Regions from separate parts of the Staphylococcus epidermidis genome, predicted to be linked through region 1. Evidence: riboswitches for the same ligand, from Rfam matches in the RefSeq annotation. Region 1 holds a riboswitch; each other region holds the start of a gene.
What was found. Region 1 has a riboswitch for S-adenosylmethionine ahead of metK (methionine adenosyltransferase). Riboswitches for the same ligand answer to the same signal wherever they lie in the genome.

Region 2: another riboswitch for S-adenosylmethionine. It lies ahead of FNL83_RS09430 (methionine ABC transporter ATP-binding protein); the one in region 1 lies ahead of metK (methionine adenosyltransferase).
Region 3: another riboswitch for S-adenosylmethionine. It lies ahead of FNL83_RS02945 (Na+/H+ antiporter NhaC family protein); the one in region 1 lies ahead of metK (methionine adenosyltransferase).

What each region holds. Positions count from the first base shown of each region.
Region 1 covers NZ_AP019721.1:1,023,792-1,028,757, reverse strand. Annotated here, with positions in the region: gene metK (methionine adenosyltransferase) at 1-996, opposite strand, end outside; SAM riboswitch class I at 1,105-1,214, opposite strand; gene pckA (phosphoenolpyruvate carboxykinase (ATP)) at 1,366-2,958, shown strand; gene FNL83_RS05215 (alpha/beta hydrolase family protein) at 3,189-3,974, opposite strand; gene ytkD (RNA deprotection pyrophosphohydrolase) at 3,961-4,428, opposite strand; gene yidD (membrane protein insertion efficiency factor YidD) at 4,499-4,747, shown strand; gene menC (o-succinylbenzoate synthase) at 4,744-4,966, opposite strand, start outside.
Region 2 covers NZ_AP019721.1:1,935,509-1,940,474, reverse strand. Annotated here, with positions in the region: gene gcvH (glycine cleavage system protein GcvH) at 1-203, shown strand, start outside; gene FNL83_RS09440 (toprim domain-containing protein) at 463-849, shown strand; gene FNL83_RS09435 (thioredoxin family protein) at 842-1,138, shown strand; SAM riboswitch class I at 1,195-1,297, shown strand; gene FNL83_RS09430 (methionine ABC transporter ATP-binding protein) at 1,391-2,416, shown strand; gene FNL83_RS09425 (methionine ABC transporter permease) at 2,409-3,104, shown strand; gene FNL83_RS09420 (MetQ/NlpA family ABC transporter substrate-binding protein) at 3,125-3,937, shown strand; gene FNL83_RS09415 (hypothetical protein) at 4,207-4,365, opposite strand; gene FNL83_RS09410 (CsbD family protein) at 4,540-4,731, shown strand; gene popT (polyprenyl-phosphate transporter PopT) at 4,797-4,966, opposite strand, start outside.
Region 3 covers NZ_AP019721.1:629,068-634,033, reverse strand. Annotated here, with positions in the region: gene FNL83_RS02945 (Na+/H+ antiporter NhaC family protein) at 195-1,496, opposite strand; SAM riboswitch class I at 1,630-1,726, opposite strand; gene FNL83_RS02940 (hypothetical protein) at 1,802-2,389, opposite strand; gene FNL83_RS02935 (flavin reductase family protein) at 2,433-3,044, opposite strand; gene FNL83_RS02930 (SDR family oxidoreductase) at 3,331-4,212, opposite strand; gene FNL83_RS02925 (amidohydrolase) at 4,309-4,966, opposite strand, start outside.

The DNA.
Region 1 (4,966 bases):
TCCAGTATCAAACGTATTAATTGAAATGGAAACGGGTTCTGCTACACCAATTGCATATGCAAGTTGTACTTCACATTGTTTAGCTAAACCAGCTGCAACAATATTTTTAGCTACATATCTTGCAGCATAAGCTGCCGAACGATCTACTTTAGTAGGATCTTTACCACTAAAACAACCTCCACCATGACGGGCATATCCACCATACGTATCAACTATAATTTTACGTCCAGTTAAACCAGCATCTCCTTGAGGTCCTCCAATAACGAAACGTCCAGTTGGGTTAATGTAAAATTTAGTTTCATCATCTAATAAAGCTTTATCTACAGTTGGGTAAATAACATGCGTTTTAATGTCCTTTTCAATTTGTGCTAACTCTACATCTTCAGCATGTTGTGTAGAAACTACAATGGTATCAATACGTCTAGGTTTGTCATCTTCACCATATTCAACAGTCACCTGTACTTTTCCATCTGGACGAAGATAATCTAAAATTTCATCTTTTCGTACATCAGCCAATCGTTTAGCAAGTTGATGCGACAGGAATATAGGTAGAGGCATATACGTATCAGTTTCATCAGTTGCATATCCAAACATTAATCCTTGGTCACCTGCACCTGTTGCTTCAATTTCTTCTTCAGAAATATCATTTCGATACTCAAGAGCTTTGTCTACACCCTGTGCAATATCAGGAGACTGTTCATCAATCGCAGTTAACACTGCCATTGTTTGTGAATCATAACCATATTTTGCTCTAGTATAACCAATATCTTTAATCGTTTCTCTCACCACTTTAGGAATATCTACATAAGTAGTTGTTGAGATTTCTCCAGAAATAAGTGCCATTCCTGTTGTTACTGTTGTTTCACATGCTACACGAGCATTGGGATCATCCTTTAATATTTCATCAAGAATGGCATCTGAAACTTGGTCAGCAATTTTATCAGGATGGCCTTCAGTAACTGATTCTGAGGTAAATAATCGTTTATTGTATGTCATCATTTTCTCCTTTAAATAAATTACGAAAATTCTCTTTAAATATGAGAGCTAAATAAAAGAGCCTTCTTCACTATATAGATAGAGAGAAGGCTCTTAAACGTCCATTCGCTCTTATCGTTCAGACCATATTTGTCTGCAAACGGTTTGGCACCTTTCTTTAAATAAAGAGGTTGCTGGGTTTCATTGGGTCCATGTCCCTCCACCACTCAGGATAAGAGAATCCGTTAAACTTAATAATATCTAATTCAAAGTATGTTGTCAATTTTATACATTGTCACTATTTCTATTTTAAAGTGGATAAATTCAATCGGTATGTTATACTATCTAAATGTAAGGGCTTACATAAATTATCGTATGGAGGGATTGGGTATGTCTATAGATACATACACAGAAACACTTAAGATAAATCAGCTAATAGAAAAAGCTACATCACATTTTCAACTATCATCAACACAATTATACAAAAAAATTTTAAAAAATCATGAGGGTGAGTTAACTGAACTGGGGGCAATAAATGTTAAAACAGGTAAGTACACTGGTCGTTCACCTAAAGATAAATTTATAGTCACTGAACCATCGTATAAGGATAATATAAATTGGGGAGATATCAATCAGCCCATGGATGAAGAAACATTTCTAAAACTTTACAATAAAGTACTCGATTATTTAAATCAGAAAGAGGAACTTTACATATTTAGTGGATATGCAGGGAGCGATAAAGAGTCACGTCTTAAACTTAAGGTGATAAATGAATTAGCTTGGCATAATTTATTTGCTCGTAACATGTTTATTCGTCCAGAATCTATAGATGAAGCTCAAAATATAAAACCCAACTTCACAATTGTTTCAGCACCTCACTTTAAAGCTAATCCCAAATTAGATGGGACACATAGTGAAACATTTGTCATTATATCTTTTAAACATAAAGTGATTTTAATTGGTGGCACAGAATATGCTGGTGAAATGAAAAAAGGTATTTTCTCTGTAATGAACTATTTGCTTCCAATGCAGGATATCATGAGTATGCATTGTTCAGCTAATGTTGGAGAAAAAGGAGATGTAGCACTATTCTTTGGATTATCAGGAACTGGTAAGACGACGCTTTCTGCCGATCCAAAACGTAAGTTAATTGGTGACGATGAACATGGTTGGAATAAAAATGGCGTTTTTAATATTGAGGGTGGATGTTATGCAAAAGCAATTCATTTATCTAAACAGAAAGAGCCTCAAATTTATAATGCTATTAAATACGGAACAATATTAGAAAACACAGTTACAAATGATGACGGTACGGTAGATTTTGATGATAACACCTATACTGAAAACACTCGCGCCGCCTACCCTATTGACTATATAGAGAATATTGTTACACCTTCAAAGGCAGCACATCCGAATACGATTATTTTCTTAACCGCTGATGCATTTGGAGTTATCCCTCCTATTTCTAAGCTAACTAAAGATCAAGCAATGTATCATTTCTTAAGTGGATTCACGTCTAAACTAGCTGGAACAGAACGTGGTGTTACTGAACCTCAACCTTCGTTTTCAACTTGCTTTGGTGCACCATTCTTACCTTTAAGTCCAACAAAGTACGCTGATTTACTTGGAAATTTAATCGATATTCATGATGTAGATGTATATCTAGTAAATACTGGATGGACAGGTGGTAAATATGGTATAGGGCGAAGAATTAGTCTACACTATACTCGTGAAATGGTAGATCAAGCTATATCAGGTAAATTAAAAAATACTAAATATATTAAAGATGATACATTTGGCTTAAATATTCCAGTTCAGATTGACAGTGTACCTACAACTATTCTGAATCCTATCAATGCTTGGAACAATAAAGATAACTACAAAGCACAAGCTTACGATTTGATTCAACGCTTTAATAATAACTTTAAAAAATTCGGCAAGGAAGTTGAACATATTGCCAACAAAGGTGCATTTAATCAATAATTAATATACACATTTATCACGCTAAATTTAAAAGCATTGTGCCTGAGAAAGCTTTTAATATCTCGGGCACTTAAATTTTTATTTAAATGACGATGGAAATAATAATACATTTATTTGAGGATATCTGGATATGATAATACATTTCTAGAGTTTCAAACAGTCTCTTTATTTAATAACTAATTATTCCTAATATCTACATTGCTATCATCAACTTGTATAATCCATTGTCACTATATATTTAAATTTTTATTTTCGACGTCGTTCATCCATTGATGTATATATCGAATTACGTCTCTCATCGCAGGAGGTCGTGGTACATGACCTTCATCCAATTGATAATAGGTTTGATAATAAATTCCTTTGGATTTTAATTTTTTTTCTAAATCATAAGCTTGATGTATTCCAACTTGAATATCTTTGCCACCATGAATAATGAGAATAGGAGGACTATCTTTTTTTATAAATTGCATTGCATCTCTGCTTTTATAAGCTTTCGCATCTTTTTTTGGATGTCCAACCATTCGTCGTAGCATACCTCTCAAGTCAACTCGTTCTTCATACATTAAATGTATATCAGATACGCCACCCCAAATCATATAACTATCTACAGGCAAATCATTAAAAGTAAGTAATCCTTGTAGACCTCCACGTGAAAATCCTACCATATGTATAAATGCAGAAGGATAGTTTTGATTTAAAAGTCGAATCAAATGCGTTACATCATTTAAATCACCGCGGTAAAATTCATCTCTTCCTTCACTTCCATTATTTCCTCTATAGTAAGGACCTATAACTAAAGTATATTCATTTGCAAATTGCATAAGTCTTGCAGCTCTCACTCTTCCAACTTGCCCTTTACCACCTCTTAAGTATATAACGATACGTTTGATATCTTTTTTATTTTTCGGAATCATCATCAGAGCCTTGACTTTTAAATAATCTACAAGATATGTTACTTCATTAAAAAAATGAGTTTCATATTCGATTGGCATGCGCTTTTCCTTAATAAAATCCAAGTGTTTTCACCCTTTCCAAACAATGAAGAATCGCCTTATCATTGATTAAAAAACTTCTTTTATTTAAAGGAATATCATTAATTTGATGATAAAGACAAGGGCCTAAAGTCTCGTAATAGGTATCTACATATTCCAAATGACTTACTTCAACGAAGTAAACGTCCTTTATAAACGGCTCATCATGCTCCATTTTTATACTATACTGTGCAAAATAATAGATAAATTTTGCGATTGCCCCCGTCTCTTCGTATAGTTCTCTAATTACTGCTTCTTTACTTTGTTCGCTTATTTCAACTTTACCACCAGGAAACTCTATCCCACGATGTTGATGGTTTGTAAATAATAACTGATTATTGTATACCGGAATTGCAAGAACGTGATTGCCATTAGGCATATCATTTTCATTTTTATAGTTCAATGTTACAATCCTTCCATCTCTATCCTCAAACTCCACGTTCCTCACTTCCTCTCATCCTGTGTTAAAATATAATTATTAAATATTTAGTTGGAGGCCTTTATCAATGTTGAAAAAAATATTATTATCTCTAGTTGTATTTTATCAACGTTTTATTTCGCCACTTACACCACCAACATGTCGATTTTATCCAACATGTTCACAATACACTAGAGAAGCCATCGAATACCATGGTGCACTAAAGGGACTTTATCTCGGTGTACGACGCATACTTAAATGTCATCCATTGCATAAAGGTGGCTTTGATCCTGTTCCATTAAAAAAAGATAAAAATTCTAAAACCACACATCATCATTAAACTTTGTTAAGTAAAGAACGTTTGACTTTAGGGGGAGTGAAATAAATCATTCCCCCTTTTAATATGCCACTTGTCTCTACGATATCGTTAGAAAAATAATAACCGTGTGGCGTAATATCACCCGGATAACTTCCTTCTTTAGCTAACATTGCTGTAAAATATCTACTTAGACCAAACTCATACATGCCCCCAACTACAAACCTTATATTTTTTTCTTTC
Region 2 (4,966 bases), 910 kb from region 1:
AATCAGTAAAAACAGTATCAGAGTTGTATGCGCCAATTTCTGGGAAAATTGTTGAAGTTAATGAAGAATTGGAAGATAGCCCAGAATTTGTAAATGAATCGCCATACGAAAAAGCATGGATGGTTAAAATTGAAATTAGTGACGATAGTCAATTAGAAGAATTATTATCAGCAGATCAATACTCAGAAATGATTGGTGAATAATGATTGCAAACTCCTCGATTAGATTTAATCAAGGAGTTTTTTTATAAGGAACAACTTTAATCTGGAACGTAAGCCAAAGCCCATACATAAGTGACACTAGCAATTAAAAATTGCAGTGAAAAAGAGGAACGCCTGAGCAAAGCTCAAGCATAAGTGACACTAGCAATTAAAAATTGCAGTGTCACTAAATGTTTAGGTTTTGGGGATTTTGTGAATGATGATAGTGATAGTTACTTTGACGCTTAGAAGGTGGATTGACATGGCTATTGTAAATAAGGTTATTATTGTTGAAGGTAAATCGGATAAGAAAAGAGTACAACAAGTAATCGCTGAACCTGCAAATATCATTTGTACACATGGCACTATGAGTATAGATAAGATAGACAACATGATAGAAACACTTTATGACAAACAAGTTTATGTTCTTGCTGATTCTGATGATGAGGGTGAAAAAATTAGAAAATGGTTTAAACGTTATTTAAGCGAAAGTGAACATATTTATGTTGATAAAACGTTTTGTGAGGTTGCTAAGTGTCCTAAAAATTATTTAGCACATGTATTAAGTAGATATGGTTTTAATGTAAAAAAAGAAAAGAAACTTATGAATAATTTAAAAACTGAAAGGCTAGTTTTAGTAAATGAATAAATTGAAGGATATTGAAGACATAACTGTTAATTTTAATAAAGAAAAACATCTCATATTTGGTTATACACCAATGTGTGGAACATGTAAGATTTCTGAAAGGATGTTGGATATTGCTAATGAAATCTTACAATTGCCAATAAAAAAAATAGATCTTAATTTTTATCCTGAATGGAGTAAAGAGAAACAAATTATGTCTGTTCCTGTTTTGTTGCTTATGCGTAGAGAGGAAGAGATAAAAAGAATCTACGCATTTCAGTCAGTTACTTATTTGTTAGAAAATTTAAAATAATTATTGACGAAACATTAGTACGATGGTAGGATTAATACAAATTAAATATGCTTTAACTCTTATCGAGAGAGGTGGAGGGATGTGCCCTAAGAAGCCCGGCAACCGTCTAAAATAGAAATGGTGCCAATTCACATAAAGTATAACTTTAGAAGATGAGAGAAAGAACATTTCAACAAATGCTTTCTCAAATTTTCTAAAAATTGAGAAAGCATTTTTAATTTGATTACTAAGCAACATAAGGAGGCTATTAACGTGATTAAGCTAAACCAAATTGTTAAACGCTATCATACCAAGGATAAAGATGTTCTTGCTGTTGATCACGTTGATTTAAACATTGAATCCGGCTCTATTTTTGGTGTGATTGGTTTCTCAGGAGCTGGCAAAAGTACGCTTATAAGAATGTTTAACAACTTAGAATCTCCAACGTCAGGTGAAATCATTATAGATGGTGACAATATAAGTCAATTATCTAAATCACAGTTACGAAAAAAACGACAAAAAGTGAGTATGATTTTTCAACATTTTAACCTGCTATGGTCAAGAAATGTATTGAAAAATGTAACATTTCCATTAGAAATTGCTGGCGTTCCAAGTGGTCTAGCTAAACAAAAAGCATTGGAACTCATTGAACTTGTCGGCCTAAAAGGTCGAGAAAGTGCGTATCCGTCTGAATTATCAGGCGGACAAAAACAAAGAGTGGGTATTGCGAGAGCATTAGCTAATGATCCAGATGTATTGTTATGCGATGAGGCAACAAGTGCATTAGATCCACAAACTACAGATGAAATTCTAGATTTATTATTGAAGGTAAGGGAACAACAAAATTTAACTATTGTACTTATAACACATGAAATGCATGTTATACGAAGAATTTGTGATGAAGTTGCTGTAATGGAAAACGGTAAAGTTATCGAACAGGGAGCGGTAAGTAAAGTATTTGAGAATCCACAACACGAAGTAACAAAACGTTTTGTGAAAGATGATTTAAACGATGATTTTGAAGATTCTTTAGAGTATTTGGAGCCATTAGATCATGATGCATATATCGTGAGGTTAAACTTTACTGGTGAAAATACGACTGAGCCTATCATATCTTATATGACGAAGACGCATAACATAGATGTGAATATTCTTGAAGCAGATATTAAGAATACTAAAAACGGTTCGCTTGGATTTTTAGTTATTCACATACCACATATAAGTGAAGAACATTTCAAGCAATTTAAACATAATCTTCACGAACAACACGTTAATGTGGAGGTGCTAAAACATGGGTAAATCTTATGGTGAAATATTTCACGAAATGGTGACAATGCCAAATGTTCAGTGGCCAGAGGTTTGGCAGGCAATTTTAGAAACTCTATATATGACTGTTGTTTCGACGCTTTTTGCATTTGTCTTTGGACTTATATTAGGGGTATTACTCTTTTTATCTGCGAAAAGTAACTCATTGGCTGCTAAGATTTTCTACACGATTGTGTCATTCATTGTTAATTTATTTAGAGCAATTCCATTTATCATATTAATTTTACTGTTAATTCCATTTACAAGTATACTTCTCGGAACAATCAGTGGGCCAACTGGTGCATTACCAGCACTTATTATTGGTGCAGCACCATTCTACGCTAGATTGGTCGAGATTGCTTTTAAAGAAATTGATAAAGGTGTTATAGAGGCTGCTTGGTCAATGGGAGCGAACACTTCGATAGTTGTGAGAAAAGTGCTACTTCCTGAAGCAATGCCTGCTTTAGTTTCAGGTATTACCGTTACTGCAATTGCTTTGGTAGGTTCTACAGCTATTGCAGGTGTTATTGGCGCAGGCGGTTTAGGTAATTTAGCATATTTAACAGGATTTACTCGAAATCAAAATGATGTCATTTTAGTTTCAACAGTATTTATTTTAATTATTGTATTTATAATCCAGTTCCTAGGGGATTGGCTTACAAATAAAATCGATAAACGCTAAAGAAAAGGGGATTATATTCTATGAAAAAATTATTCGGAATTATTTTAGTATTGGCTTTAACGATTGCCTTAGCTGCATGTGGTGGAGGTAAAGATAAGGAAAAAACTATCACAGTAGGTGCATCTCCAGCACCACACGCTGAAATTTTAGAAAAAGCAAAACCATTATTGAAGAAAAAAGGTTATGATTTAAAAATCAAACCAATTAACGATTACACAACGCCTAATAAATTATTAGACAAAGGTGAAATCGATGCGAACTTCTTCCAACATACACCATACTTAAATACTGAAAGTAAAGAAAAAGGGTATAAAATTGAATCGGCTGGGAATGTTGAATTAGAACCTATGGCTGTATACTCAAAAAAATATAAAAGCTTAAAAGATCTTCCTAAAGGTGCAACAGTATATGTATCAAATAACCCAGCTGAACAAGGACGATTCTTAAAATTCTTTGTAGATGAAGGTCTTATTAAACTTAAAAAAGGCGTTAAAATTGAAAATGCTAAATTTGATGACATAACTGAAAACAAAAAAGATATTAAATTTAACAACAAACAATCAGCAGAATATTTACCAAAAATCTATCAAAATCAAGACGCTGACGCAGTAATCATTAATTCTAACTATGCGATTGACCAAAAATTAAGTCCTAAAAAAGATTCGATTGCTTTAGAATCTCCTAAAGATAACCCATATGCAAATTTAATTGCAGTTAAAAAAGGTCATAAAGATGATAAAAATATCAAAGTATTAATGGAAGTGCTACAATCTAAAGAAATTCAAGATTATATTAAAGATAAGTATGATGGAGCTGTCGTACCTGCTAAGTAAATAGCAAACAATTAATAATATTTAATCGCTTGTCACATGAATATACAAAAACACGTAGATGATTCAGTATAAAATCATCTACGTGTTTTTTGCTATTGAACCTTTAATTTTTAACTCACTTTTGTTATACGTTTTAACATCCATAAACATTTTTCTGTGATTATAGTTATCTAACAATGACTATAATTCACTAGCCATATTTTTTGAACAGGTAGTTTTGTAAAAGGTAAGATATATTGTCTTTATACGCACAACATATCTATAATTATTTAAATATTATCACGGTATAAAATACCAACACTTACACCGCTATATCCCATTTGGTAATCAAATTTGATAATTTCAATTTGTGGATGTGATTTTAAAAATTGATTTACTTTTTTATCTAACCCTTTCTCAGTAATCGCTTTAATAGTAATAAATTTCATAAAATATACCAACCCAACTTATAATTATTTTATATTCAATATACTATAATCTACTGTAAATTTATAGTTTCTTTCGTAAAATCATCTTTATGAGAAAAAAATTCATAAAAGATGTTTAGCTCATAAATAAGAGGGTAACAATATTAATAAGTTAAACATAAGGAGGAATTTTAAATGGCTGAAGATAAATTTGAACAAGCTAAAGGTAATATTAAAGAAACAGTAGGTAATGCTACTGATAATAAAGAATTAGAAAAAGATGGTAAAGGTGACAAAGCTTCTGGTAAAGCGAAAGAAGCTGTAGAAAACGTTAAAGAAAAAGCAAATGACGTTATTGATAAATTTAAAGGTAATAAAGGTGACTAATTAATAGTCCTTCTAATTTAGCCCTCATGTACTCTATGGTATATGAGGGCTTGTTTGTATATATATCAAAATGATGCTTCATTTTTTGCTGTAATTTTACCAAGAACATAACTTACTAAGAAGCCAGTGATCAATAGGAAAAATGATATGATCCATTGGATTAAGTCTTTCGGGAATCCAGGGAAAACTGCATACAACGATCCGATTACAAAGCCTATTATCAAAGCAAATGTCA
Region 3 (4,966 bases), 390 kb from region 1:
ATTTTAGTGATTTTTAACTTTTTAAATTCAAGATTGAGTGTATAGTCTTGTCTTTATCAATATTTTACTGTTATTCTAAATTGTTTGATACTCAACTTAAAAATAAAATACAGATGGTGTGTATCAAAGAGTCATTATAAAACTGTCAACAATCATAAGATTGTTGACAGTCAATATATACTATGGGGCATATTTTATTTCTTTGACGATTGATTTAAACGAGGTACTCTTAAAATAATTGCTACTAATCCACAAACACCTAATAATATTGGATAAATACTATATTGTAACATTAGGAATGGGGAAATTCCGGCTACACCTGCTGCTGAAATCACTTGTGGACTGTATGGTAATAATCCTTGAAAACACCCACCAAAGATATCTAATATACTTGCTGATTTCCTTGGATCGACATCATATTCATCAGCAATATTTTTAGCTAATGGTCCAGCCATAATAATAGAAATTGTATTATTTGCTGTTGAAATGTCAGCTGCACTCACTAAACTCGCTATACCTAGTTCTGCACCACGCTTTGATTTTACTTTTGACCTTACAAAATTAAGCAACCAATCAATACCACCATTATGTTGGATAATTCCTACTAGACCACCTATAAGCAATGCAATCATAGCAATATCTTCCATTCCGATAATACCTTTAGAAATAGCATTTAAAAGGCCATTCCAACCAAAAGAACCATCAATCAGTCCAATTATACCGGCTAATACAGTACCTCCTATTAATACAATAATTACATTAATACCAACTAACGCAAGAATCAAAACTAATAAGTATGGTATGACTTTAATTAAATTATAATCATAGTTTTTAGTATGATCTATAGAAATACCATTTGTTAAAAAGAATAAAATGATGATTGTAATAATCGCACCTGGTAGTACAATTTTAAAATTGACTTTAAATTTATCACTCATTTTTGTTTTTTGTGTTCTTACTGCTGCAATAGTGGTATCAGAAATCATAGATAGATTATCACCAAACATCGCTCCCCCAACAACTGTTGCCATGGCTAATGCAGCTGGTACATCTGTTGCTTGTGCAAATCCAAAACCTACTGGTGCAATAGCTGCAACTGTGCCAACAGAAGTCCCCATTGAAATTGATACAAACATACAAATAATAAATAGCCCAACAATTATTAGATTTTGAGGAATAAGTGATAAGCCTAAATTAACTGTAGATGACACGCCTCCCATTTTTTCAGCAGTCGTCGAAAAAGCTCCAGCAAGGATAAAAATAAGCATCATCAAAATGATATTAGAGTGACCTGCACCTTTTGTAAATACCTCTACTTTTTTTGCAAAAGTTTCCTTGCGGTTCATAAGTAAGGCAACAATAACAGTAATTGTAATAGCAACATTTAATGGCATAGTGGTAAAATCACCAGAAATAATACCAACACCTAGAAATAGTAAGACAAATAACAATAAAGGAATTAATGCCCAAGCATTGCCATTCTTCATCTCTTTCATAATCTAACCTACTTTCCCGTATAATGGATTGATAGATTTTATACTAAAAAATTCCTATCTATTTAATCAATAACTCAAAAATAAAAAACCAGGACACGTAATCATGCCCCAGTCTCAGTTAACGTCGTGTTTAACCTTATCTTCTAACCTTCTCGGTTACTGGAATTGGCACATGATACAATGTTGCCGAAGCTTCTTTGGGCCAGTCCCTCCACTTCTCTTGATAAGTTATTGAATTGTGTTTAACGTTACAAGATATTTGCAATAACGTCAACACTTATTATTTTAAATATTTTAATAATAGTTTACATATTTTCAATAATAGTAAAGTATTTTTCGAAAATAGCCACACTTATTGATGCTAAGATAAAAATCGTTACTGCAAGTCCAAAAATAACCATCAACTTTAAATATAATGATATGAGCATTGAAATGATTACTACAACAATCACAGTAAAAAATATACACTTAAGACGTTGTGCTTTATGTCTTGATATTACTTTACGTTTTATCCGTTCAGATGATAACGTCTCCTCTAATTGAAGTGATGTAATATGTAATTTTGTTTCTAATAAAACCGCAGTACCCACTGTTGATACTAGAATAAGCATCACTATCCATAAAGGCTGTTGCTTTATAAAGCCAACCACGTAAATACCAAAATATAGTATGCCCGAAATCATACCAAGGATACGATCGAGTTTAGGGCTCACCCATATCATATGATTTCTAATATTATTATTAACAAAATATACATTTTTCAATCCATTCGTTATAAAAGCAATAATCACTATGACATGTATCAATGTGGGATAATCATTAAAAACGTAAAAGATAATCAGTCCTATGACGAAAATGAGCAATGGCATGAATTTATATAGATATGCTTTCATCAATGACACCCTTAAAATGAGATTTACATATGTATTTTTATTTTTATGAGGTAGGCCGATTAACCGTAAATGTTTGACCTAACAAAGAGTAATCATTTCCAGCTAACCTAGCTACCGGATTTAATTGATTTGCATCAATTTTACTATCTTCAAAATAAACTTCTTCATCGATATGGTACACGACAATTTCACCAATTATCAAATCACTCCCGTTATCTTTGTTGCCCAATTGTACTATTTGATGAAGCTTACACTCAAACCTTACTTTTGCTTCTTTGATTGCTGGAACTTTAATTAAATCTGAATCAATCATACTTAGAGAGGTTCTTTTAAGTTCATTAACACCATATTCTAACGGGGCAGCAGTTTCATTCACATCATTAACAATAGCCTCATCAGTAATATGCACTACAAACTCACCTGATTGTTCTATATTTATTGAGGTGTCTTTTCTATTTCCCTTTGTACGTTGAACAGCAATTGCAATCATAGGTGGTGTATGATTAACTACATTAAAAAAACTAAACGGGGCTGCGTTGATATCCCCTTTTAAATTTTGAGTAGTTACAAATGCTATCGGCCTAGGTATAATACTTCCACTAAGTAATTTATAATTTTGCATATCTGAAAGTGTTTCAGCTTTTATTTTTTTCACTATCAATCAATCCAATCAATTTTTATTAAAAATATAAAATTTACTATTTAACTATTGTTGTCCCTTTGCAGACATAATTATAAATAAAAAGTTAAAGAAGATCGTATATTCAATTGAATCACTGTTAGCCTATAAGATAAGAAAGCCTAGGACATTGATATTTGTCCTAGGCGCTTATTATCATAAACAAATCTTATATTAAACTGTATAGGTTTGTATGATGTTTAGCACCTTCGTCGTGCTTTCACTTCGAAAAATATATACTAATCAACATGCTATAGTTAAGTTAATCTATTTGAGTCCCACCAGTCACACCATATACTTGACCGGTAATATAACTTGCATCATCAGAGGCTAATAACACATATGTCCCAGCACATTCAACTGGCTGGCCGGCACGTCCTAACGGTGTGTTTTGTCCAAAAGTAGGTATAGCGCTTTGTGGTTGTCCACCGACAATTTGAAGTGGTGACCAAAACGGTCCAGGTGCAACACAGTTAACACGAATACCTTTAGGGCCAAGTTCGGCTGAAAAACTCTTTGTTAAAGATATAATTGCAGCTTTCGTTGCAGCATAATCATGAAGAATTGGACTAGGATTATAACCTTGAACTGAAGATGTTGTTGTAATCGAGCCTCCTGGTTGTAAATACTCAAGCGCTTTTTGGACTGTCCAAAATACCGGATAGACATTCGTTTCAAACGTTTCGGTAAAATCTTGAGTTTTAAACTCCGATAATTCATCTTGATAAAGTTGATGACCAGCAACCAACGTTACATTGTCTAAACCACCTAATTGCTGATAAGCCTTTTCAACCATGTCATAGTTGAATTGTTCATCTCTAATATCACCAGGAATTAAGATAGCTTTTTGCCCAACATTTTCAATAATCTGTTTTACATCATCGGCATCTTGTTGTTCACTTGGTAAATAATTAATCGCTACATCTGCACCTTCTTTAGCATAAGCAATTGCTGCCGCACGTCCAATTGCTGAATCGCCACCAGTCACTAGTATTTTAAAGCCATCTAATCGATGGTGGCCATGATAAGAATCTTCCCCACAATCTGGTTGTGGTGACATTTTAGCTTGTATACCTGGAACTTCTTGTTCTTGTTTTTCATAATTATCAGTTTTAAATTTATTGCGCGGATCTTGAGCTGACATTTCAAATCATCTCCTAATTCATTTAATGCTTTCTGTATACCCAGTTATCATGTACGTTTAATCATAGAAAATCTGAAATCACTTCAATTTATAAAATTATGTCAATAAACGTTGAACGAGCTGAACGAAATATTGAGGAACTTTTTCCAAAATACGCTCATCTGGATGATATTTAGGATGATGTAAATCATATTTACTGTCGGAGCCAATAAATGCGAAAACACCGGGGTATTCTTCTGTATAACCTGAAAAATCCTCTCCAATAGTAACCGGTTCATCGAGCATTGATACATGATAGCCAACATTTTTAGCGACCTCGATTGCTTCTTGTGTTAGATGTGCATCATTTACTACTGCACCAGGTAGTCTTGAATAAGTTAAATCAATATCCACATTAAAAACACGACTTAAACCATCAGCAATATTTTTCATCCTATTTTCAATATAATGACGTATATCCTCATCGAATGAACGAACAGTGCCCTGTATATAAGCTTTGTCAGCTATAACATTCCATGTGTTACCACAAGAAATTTCACCGATTGTTACAACTGCACTATCAAAAGCTGATAAATTTCGACTCACAATAGTTTGTAAACTATTGATAAGTTGTCCTACGACGATGACTGGATCATTTCCTTGCTCAGGTTTTGCAGCATGCGCACCTTTACCTTTAACATTAAACTCAAAACGATCGACAGCAGAGGTAATTGCACCCGATTTAATAGCAAATTCACCAACTTTTAAAGTGGGA